2 regions of the Aeromicrobium sp. REDSEA-S38_B2 genome follow, and region 2 is predicted to be linked to the other one. Evidence: predicted binding sites of a transcription regulator. Region 2 holds the regulator's gene; the other holds the start of a gene.
What was found. Region 2 encodes LexA, which represses DNA repair genes until DNA is damaged. Its sites were predicted from a motif close to TCGAACANNTGTTCGA; they were not measured.
Positions count from the first base shown of each region.

Region 1: recA (recombinase RecA) is a predicted target of LexA. The motif match lies at 1,736-1,751, and genes of this name have one in related genera.

Region 1 is NZ_LUNH01000093.1:22,752-27,160, reverse strand. Features, by position in the region: gene A6Q81_RS15725 (helix-turn-helix domain-containing protein) at 1-34, shown strand, start outside; gene A6Q81_RS15720 (GNAT family N-acetyltransferase) at 127-648, shown strand; gene A6Q81_RS15715 (DUF3046 domain-containing protein) at 694-888, shown strand; gene A6Q81_RS15710 (hypothetical protein) at 994-1,437, shown strand; gene recA (recombinase RecA) at 1,884-2,963, shown strand; gene A6Q81_RS15700 (regulatory protein RecX) at 2,966-3,532, shown strand; gene A6Q81_RS15695 (PadR family transcriptional regulator) at 3,555-4,112, opposite strand; gene A6Q81_RS15690 (hotdog fold domain-containing protein) at 4,194-4,409, shown strand, end outside.
Region 2 is NZ_LUNH01000097.1:105,521-109,929, reverse strand. Features, by position in the region: gene A6Q81_RS16270 (ATP-dependent DNA helicase) at 1-1,503, shown strand, start outside; gene lexA (transcriptional repressor LexA) at 1,582-2,382, opposite strand; gene A6Q81_RS16260 (LysM peptidoglycan-binding domain-containing protein) at 2,776-3,135, shown strand; gene A6Q81_RS16255 (type 1 glutamine amidotransferase) at 3,175-3,891, shown strand; gene A6Q81_RS16250 (VOC family protein) at 3,901-4,311, opposite strand.

The sequences.
Region 1 (4,409 bases), on a different contig from region 2:
CACCCCGGGCGAGGTCTCGGCCTCTGCGGCCTGACGCACGCGGTCCGAGCCTGACGTCCGTCCGTCGGGGCGCGCCTGCCATGCTGACGCCATGGTGGCGACGACGGGACCGGTAGTGGTGTCGCGATGAACCCGTCGGACTGGGGCCTGCGTCCGCTCGTGCTCGACGACGTCGACGCCGTGCACGCCGTCTACTCCGATCCTGAGACCTGGCGACACTTCCCCGAGGGCGTGTTCGTCGAGCGCGAGCGCAGCGTCGCGCTGGCCGAGCGTGCCGAGCGCGACTGGCGCGAGAGCGGCCTGGGGGAGTGGGCCGTCACCGTGCGCGGCGACGTCGTCGGGACCGGTGGGGTGTCGCCCCGCGGCGGCTGGTGGAACCTGGGCTTCCGGCTCGCGCCGAGCGTCTGGGGCCACGGCCTCGGCACGTGGGTCGCGAGCGTCGCCCTCGGGGCCGCGCAGCGCACGCAGCCCGACTGGCCCGTCGTCGCGCGATCGATGGAGACGAACCCGGCCTCGGGCCGCGTGAGCGAGCAGGCCGGTCTCGAGCGGGTCCACGTCGAGCCGTGGGCCGACGGCCCGGCCCGGATCATCCACGCCGACCGTCCGCTCGACCGCCGGCTGCTCGCCGAGATCGTCGCGCTGGGTTGACGGCCGGCCCGCCGACGCCGGGTGTCGCGTGGCATGCTGGCCGCGATGAGGCACAGCGAGTTCTGGGAGCGGATGACCCTCCACCTCGGCCCGGGGTACGCGCGGGTCTGGGCCGCGACGCAGGTCATGGCCGAGCTCGACGGCCGGACGGCCAGCGAGGCCCTCGAGGCGGGTGTCGACCCCAAGGTCGTGTGGCGCGCCGTCCACGCCAGCCTGGAGCTTCCCGCGCGCGAGCGCTGAAGCCGTGTCCCTCATGGGCGACGCACAGGATGGGCACGGCGGGCGCCGAAGGTGACCGACCATCGTGGAGGTCGACGGGCCGAGTGGTCCGACGAAGGAGCCACGATGAGCACCACGGACACCATCCGCCCCCACGACGTCGACGACACCGTCGAGCACCCGACCGCGCCGCAGACGGTCGTGGTCGCGCGGCCCGACGACGAGCCGGTCGAGCCGAGCTCCGAGCGCCCACGCCGGACCGCTGCCGTCGCCGCCGGCGCGGTGGTGCTCGCCCTCGCCCTCTTCGGGGGTGGCTTCGCCACCGGCCACGCCGTCGCCGGCCAGGGCCCCGCGTCGTCGCCGGGCACGACCTCGCAGGGCGGTCCGACGGGACAGACCGGCCCGGGCGGCGCCGGCGGCCCGATGGGCCAGGACGGTCAGCTCCCCACTCCGCCCGACGGCCAGCTCGCACCCCCGTCGCAGGACGGCACGGGCACCGACGGCCTCGACCAGGCCCCGTCCGGCAGCACCACCCAGGACGAGGCCTCCTCGTCCGGGTCCTCCGTGTAGGTCGAGTGACCCTCCGCCACCATCGGTGGACCTGCACCCTCAGGAACCGTCCTGCGGTTGAAGATCCACCGATAGGGGTGTCGTGGCCGAAGGATGATGCGTTCACGACGGGATCCCGTAGCCAACGCAGAATCCTGCGGCGACCCCGAGCGCGAGCCACAGCCCGAGACCCCGGACCATCGCCGATGCCAGCCGTCCGGTCGAGGCCCTTTCGGTGACCAGCCCCAGCGAAGGCCGAGGCAGCGCAGCGGCGACCCCGGAAACGCCACACACGCACGTCCCGGCGTGTCGCACCCGCTCGAACAGGTGTTCGTACTACGGTTGTGCACACGGTTGACGCGAAGGGTGTCGCTGTCCACAGGCGGGGTCGACGAGGCTCCAGATGTCTGAGGTGGCCCCTAGCGTCGTAGACGACCGGCCACCCACCGAGCAGAACGGACCAGCGCATGCCTCCCAAGTCCCCCCTCGCGCCCGTCACCGCCGTGACGAGCGACCAGCGCGAGAAGGCGATCGACAACGCGATCGCCCAGATCGACCGCAACTACGGCAAGGGCGCCGTCATGCGCCTCGGTGAGAAGGGCCGCGTCCCGGTCAGCGTCATCCCCACCGGCGCCACCGCCCTCGACATCGCGCTCGGCATCGGCGGCCTGCCGCGTGGGCGCATCGTCGAGATCTACGGCCCGGAGTCCTCCGGCAAGACGACGGTCGCGCTGCACGCGGTGGCCAACGCCCAGAAGGCCGGTGGCGTCGCAGCCTTCATCGACGCCGAGCACGCGCTCGACCCCGACTACGCCCGCAAGCTGGGCGTCGACACCGACGCGCTGCTGGTCTCCCAGCCCGACTCCGGTGAGCAGGCGCTCGAGATCGCCGACATGCTCATCCGCTCCGGCGCGCTCGACATCATCGTCATCGACTCCGTCGCCGCCCTCGTGCCCCGGGCCGAGATCGACGGCGAGATGGGCGACAGCCACGTCGGTCTGCAGGCCCGTCTCATGAGCCAGGCGCTGCGCAAGATGACCGGTGCCATCAACGGCTCCGGCACCACCGCCATCTTCATCAACCAGCTGCGCGAGAAGATCGGCGTCATGTTCGGCTCGCCCGAGACCACCACGGGCGGCAAGGCGCTCAAGTTCTACGCCTCGGTCCGTCTCGACGTCCGCCGCATCGAGACGCTCAAGGACGGCACCGACATGGTCGGCAACCGCACCCGCGTCAAGGTCGTCAAGAACAAGCTCGCGCCGCCGTTCAAGCAGGCCGAGTTCGACATCATGTACGGCCAGGGCATCAGCCGCGAGGGCAGCCTGATCGACGTCGGCGTCGAGACCGGCATGGTCCGCAAGGCCGGCGCCTGGTACACGTACGAGGGCGACCAGCTCGGCCAGGGCAAGGAGAACGCACGCCAGTTCCTCAAGGACAACCCCGACCTCGCCGAGGAGCTCGAGAAGCGCGTCAAGGAGCACCTCGGTGTCGGTGCACAGCTCGACGAGGAGGTCGACGACGTCGACCTGCCGGCCACGGAGTTCTGAGCGTGGCCGGGGGACACGAGCCGCCGGCGCCGACCGACGCGCCACGTGACGTCCAGCAGGACCCGGACGCCGACGTCGAGTCGGTCGCCCGGACCATCCTGCTGAACAAGCTCACCGACTCGCCGCGCAGCCGCGCCGAGCTCGCCGAGGCACTGGCCCGCAAGCACGTGCCCGACGACGTCGCGGCCCGCCTGCTCGACCGGTTCGAGGAGGTCGGCCTCGTCGACGACGCCGCGTTCGCGCGGGCCTGGGTCGAGTCACGCTCGCGCAGCAAGGGGCTCGCCACCAAGGTGCTCGCCCTCGAGCTGCGCCGCAAGGGCATCGCCGACGACCTCGCCCGCGACGTGCTCGCCGACGTCGACCCCGACGCCGAACGTCAGGCGGCCCACCGGCTGGTGCAGAAGAAGCTGCGCTCCCTGCGCGGTCTCGACGACACCACCCGCATCCGCAGGCTCACCGGCATGCTCGCCCGCAAGGGGTACTCACCGCAGGTCGCCTTCGACGTCGTCCGCGAGGAGCTCGACGCCGACGACTCCGGCGTCACGTGGGACCCGCTGGTCTCCACCTGAGCGACCCGTCGAGGAGCGCGGTTCAGCCGCGTTCCTCGACGTCGCGCCGGATCCGCTCGACGATCTCGCGCTCGCTGTCGTAGTACGACAACCCCCACTCGGCCACGCGCGCGGCGTACCGCACCTCCTCGACGTCGCCCAGCAGCTCACGGACGGCCTCGAGCTCACGCCGCCGGTCTGCGAGGCGGATCAGATAGTCCTCGAGCATCTCCTGCACGTGCTCGGCCGACGTCAGATGGCCCATCAGCAGGCGCAACGCCACCGGGTGCTTGAGCACCGGGAACGGGTCGTCGACGGGCGCCGACAACCAGCGCTCGACCTGGCTGCGACCCTCGTCGCTGATCCGGAACCGGCGGGTCGTGCGACGGCCCTCGACGTGCTCCACGGCGTGCACGAGGTCACGCTCCAGCAGCTTGTCGAGCTCGGTGTAGATCTGGCTCATCGCCGGCGACGTCCAGTAGAACTTGAGCGTGCGGTCCGCCCGCTGCTTCAGCTCGTAGCCCGTCAGACCCGTCGTCTGCGACATGTCGTCGAACGCGAGCAGACCGAGCAGCGCGTACGACGTCATCGACAGGTTCACGGCCTCACCCTACTGAGCGGTTCGCCACACTCGGCCCGGCGACGCAGACAGCGTCGCTGTCAGCGTCCTAGACTCGCGCGCATGCCCAGCACCCTCGACGTGTACCAGAAGATGTCAGCGCTCCCGCAGGGCAAGCGCCTGTTCTCGATCTTCTACGGACAAAAGGCGCCCTACTTCGCCTCGATCCACCTCCGCGTGGAGGAGATGAAGCCGCACTTCGCGCAGATCACCATCCCCAAGCGGCGCAGCGTGCAGAACCACATCGGCACCGTGCACGCGATCGCAGCGTGCAACGGT
Region 2 (4,409 bases):
CTGCGCGAGTGGGCCGAGGAGCTCGCCACCCAGCGGGGGAACGGCGACGGGTCGCACGGCGACCGCGAGTCGGCACCCTCGCACACCGACCGTGCGTGGCGGCAGGTCAGTGTCACGCACCGCGAGTGCCTCGGTGCCACGCGGTGCCCGCACGCTGCCGAGTGCTTCGTCGAACTCGCGCGGGAGGCCGCGTCGACGGCCGACGTCGTGGTCACCAACCATGCGCTCCTCGCCATCGACGCCATCGACGGCGTGCCCATGCTCCCGGAGTACGACGCGGTCGTCGTCGACGAGGCGCACGAACTGGCCGCCCGGGTCACCCAGGCAGCGACCGCCGACCTCGACCCGGCCATCGTCGAACGTGCCGCGCGGCGCGGACGGCCCTACACCGACGGCGAGACCGACGACCTCAGCGACGCGGGCGACGCGCTCGCGGCCGCGCTGGCCGGCGTCCAGCCAGGGCGGATCGACCACGTCGTCGACGAGCTGCACGAGGCGCTGGCGCGCGTGCGCGACGCCGCACGCGCCTGCCTGTCGGCGTTCCCTCGCGAGAAGGCGGAGGTCGAGGGTGATGCCGCACGGCAGCAGGCCAAGGCCGGACTGGAGGAGATCCGCCTGGTCGCCGACCGGATGGCGTCCCTGCGCGAGACCGAGGTGCTGTGGATGTCGGACGCTCGCGGACCGGTGCTGCACGTGGCACCCATCGACGTCTCGGGCAGCCTGCGCGACAAGCTGTTCGAGGAGAAGACCGTCGTCCTCACCAGCGCCACGCTGACCGTCGGCGGCGGGTTCGAGCCCGTGGCCGCGTCTGTCGGCCTGTGGCGCGACGATGCTGACCGGTGGACCGGGCTCGACGTCGGCTCGCCGTTCGACTACCGACGTCAGGGCATCCTCTACGTCGCGAAGCACCTGCCTCCGCCTGGACGCGACGGCATCACCGACGCGCAGCTCGACGAGATCGCCGACCTCCTCGAGGCCGCCGGTGGCCGGACCCTCGGGCTGTTCTCCTCACGTCGCGCCGCGGAGGCCGCGGCCGAGGGCGTCCGCACGCGCCTGCCGGGGCGGGAGATCCTCTGCCAGGGCGATGCGCACCTGTCGGAGCTGACGCGCCGGTTCGCCGCCGAGGAGGAGACCAGCCTGTTCGGCACGTTGTCGCTGTGGCAGGGCATCGACCTGCCGGGCGACACCTGTCGGCTGGTTGTCATCGACCGGGTGCCGTTCCCTCGCCCCGACGACCCGCTGATGAGCGCCCGTCAGCGACTGGTCGAGAAGCGGGGCGGCAACGGGTTCATGAGCGTCGCCGCGTCGCATGCAGCGCTGCTCCTCGCCCAGGGTGCGGGACGGCTGATCCGGCGCACCGACGACCGCGGCGTGGTCGCGATCCTCGACCCACGCATCGTCACCGCCAGGTACGGCAGCTTCCTGGCTGCGTCGCTGCCGCCGCTGTGGCGCACGACCGACCGTGCTGCCGTGCTCGGCGCGCTGCAGCGGCTCGACACCTGAGGGCCCCGAGAGCACGCAGACCCCGCACCTCACGGCGCGGGGTCTGCGGGTCGGGCGACGGCGACCAAAGGACAGGGTTCAGAGACGACGCAGGACCGTCGTGACCTTGCCCAGGATCGTGGCGTGGGTGCCGTCGATGGGGGAGTAGTCGTCGTTGTGCGGGAGCAGCCAGACCTGGCCGTCCTTGCGCTGGAACGTCTTGACAGTGGCCTCGCCGTCGAGCATGGCGGCCACGATCTCGCCGTTCTCGGCGACCGGCTGCTGTCGGACGACCACGTAGTCGCCGTCGCAGATCGCGGCGTCGACCATCGAGTCGCCGCGCACCTCGAGCAGGAACAGCGTGCCGTCACCGACGAGCGTGCGGGGGAGCGGGAAGATCTCCTCGACCTGCTCCTCGGCGAGGATCGGCCCGCCGGCGGCGATCCGCCCGACCATGGGCACGTACGTGGCCTCGGGGCGCTGGTCGCCGAATCCCGTCTCGTCGACGAGGGAGTCGTCGGCCGAGCTGAGCGTCCGTCGGGCCTTGACGACCTCGGGCAGGAAGATCTCGATCGCGCGGGGACGGTTGGGGTCGCGCTTGACGTAGCCGAGGCGCTCCAGCACCCGCAGCTGGTGCGCCACGGACGACGTGCTGGCCAGTCCGACGGCGCCGCCGATCTCACGCATGCTCGGCGGGTAGCCGCGCTGCTCGATCTGGTCGCGCATGAAGTGGAGGATCTTCTGCTGGCGTCCGGTGAGACCGGTCATCTCGTCGACCGGTCCGTCGGGGAGCTCGCGCACGGAGTTGCGTGAGCCCTTCGGGCGGCCGCGGCGCGGGGCCTCGCTGGACGGGTCGACAGCGTCGTCGGCTGGGTCGTCGGCTGGGGTGTCGTCGCTCATGGGGACCACGCTAGACCTCGGGAAGGACGTTTACAAACACATGTTCGACAGCGTGTCGCCGTTCGAACAAGACCCTCCACGGGGCTCCTCGCGGGTGCGCTCGAGCTTGAAAACGGTGGCAGGGACGGGTGTCATCGGTCACGATCGAACATTTCTTCGCATGACTTCTGCCTGGAATCGCAGTGGTGACCGGGCAGAGATCGACATCCTGTTCGACAGGGGGCTGCTTTTGTCGGCACCTTCCCCTACAGTCGTACACGTGTTCGATCGAACATCTGTTCGCCGGATTCGCTGAGCAACCGCCCGCGGAGGACCGACGTTCGAATGACATCGGCAGGCGTTCGATCGACACACCAGACCTCGCACGATCCTCTTCCTTCCCCGGAGGCCCCCATGAGCACCATCTCGATCACCACGTACGACCGTCGCAGCCTGCGTCGTCCCGCCGTTGCCGCTCCTGTCCGGCTGACCCGCCGTGGTCGCCTGGTGCTGGTGCTCGCGGTCATCGCCGCGCTCGCCGTGGGTGCGGTCGTGCTCGGCTCCTCCACGGTCGCCACCGACGAGGCCGGCGCCGTGCCCGCCACGCGCGTCGTCACCGTCCAGGAGGGGCAGACCCTCTGGCAGATCGCCGCCGAGGCCAACCCCGAGGGCGACGTGCGCGACACGGTCGACGACATCATGCGCATGAACTCCCTGCCGAGCGCCGGTGACCTGCAGCTCGGCTCCGACCTGGCGGTCCCGGTCTACCAGTGACCCGGCCGTCCGGCCCCGCGCGTCGGGCACCATGGGGGCATGGCTCCCGGACCTGACGCGCACCCCCTGGTCGTCCACGTCGTCGCAGATGCGACCGACCGCGACGGCGGGCACGTGCTGGAGCGGCTCGAGGAGCTCGGCGCCGAGATCGACTGGCTCGACCGCGACGACCTTCCGCCGCACTGGGACGCCAACGGCGTCGACCTGCTGCTCCTGCTCGGTTCGGAGCGCTCCGCGCACGACCCGCGGTGGGAGTCGGTCGTCGAGCAGGAGTCCGACATGGTCCGCGTCGCCGTCGGCACCGGGACGCCCGTGATGGCGATCTGCTACGGCGCCCAGCTCGCGGCACGAGCCCTCGGCGGCACGTCGTACCGCGGCGACGGAGCCGAGGCCGGCTGGAAGCGCATCGACACGATCGACGAGGTGCTCTGCCCGGAGGGCCCGTGGGCGCAGTTCCACCAGGACGTGCTGGCCCCGCCGCCGACCTCGACCGTCCTCGGCCACTCCTGGTTCGGGCCGCAGTGCTTCGTGGACGAGGCCTTCGGCGGGCGGGTCATCGCCTGGCAGTTCCACCCCGAGGTCACGACGGCGACGTTCGCCCGCTGGGTCGACGAGGACGCCGCGCTCGTGCGCGCGGAGGGCTCGTCGCCGGCCGAGCTCAAGCGCCAGGCGCTCGCCAATGCCGTGCGGAGCCGTCAGGCCGCGCACGACCTCGTCGACGCGGCGCTGGCGTACCTGCGCGTCCGGACCTCCTAGGCGTCCGGGTCAGGACGTCGTGACGTTGAACAGCCAGGCCACGCCGAACTTGTCGTTCAGCAGGCCGAACTCGTCGCCCCATGGCGCGGGCGCCAGCGGCACCACGACCTCGGCGCCGTCGCTGAGCGCGGTGAAGTAGTCGCGTAGGCGCTCGTCGTCGCCCGTGAGCGCGATGTTGATGGCGGTGCCCATCGCGGGGTCGTCGCCACCCGGTGGCGTGTCGGAGGCCATGATGTCCAGCCCGGCGTCGGACACGAGGTGGCCGTGCATGACCAGGTCGGCCCGCTCGGGGTCGTCGCTCATGCCGTAGTCGCCGAAGGTGGCGATCGTCAGCTCGCCTCCGAGGACGGAGTGGTAGAACTCCAGCGCCGCGCGCGACTGGTCGCGGAAGTTGAGGTACGGGTTCAGGCGGATCGTCATGGACCCATCCTGCTCGCTCCTGTTCCGAGATGGAACAGAACGGCTGGATCCGCTGACGAGACGTCCCGCGACACGCGCTCCGGGGCGCCGTGCAGGAG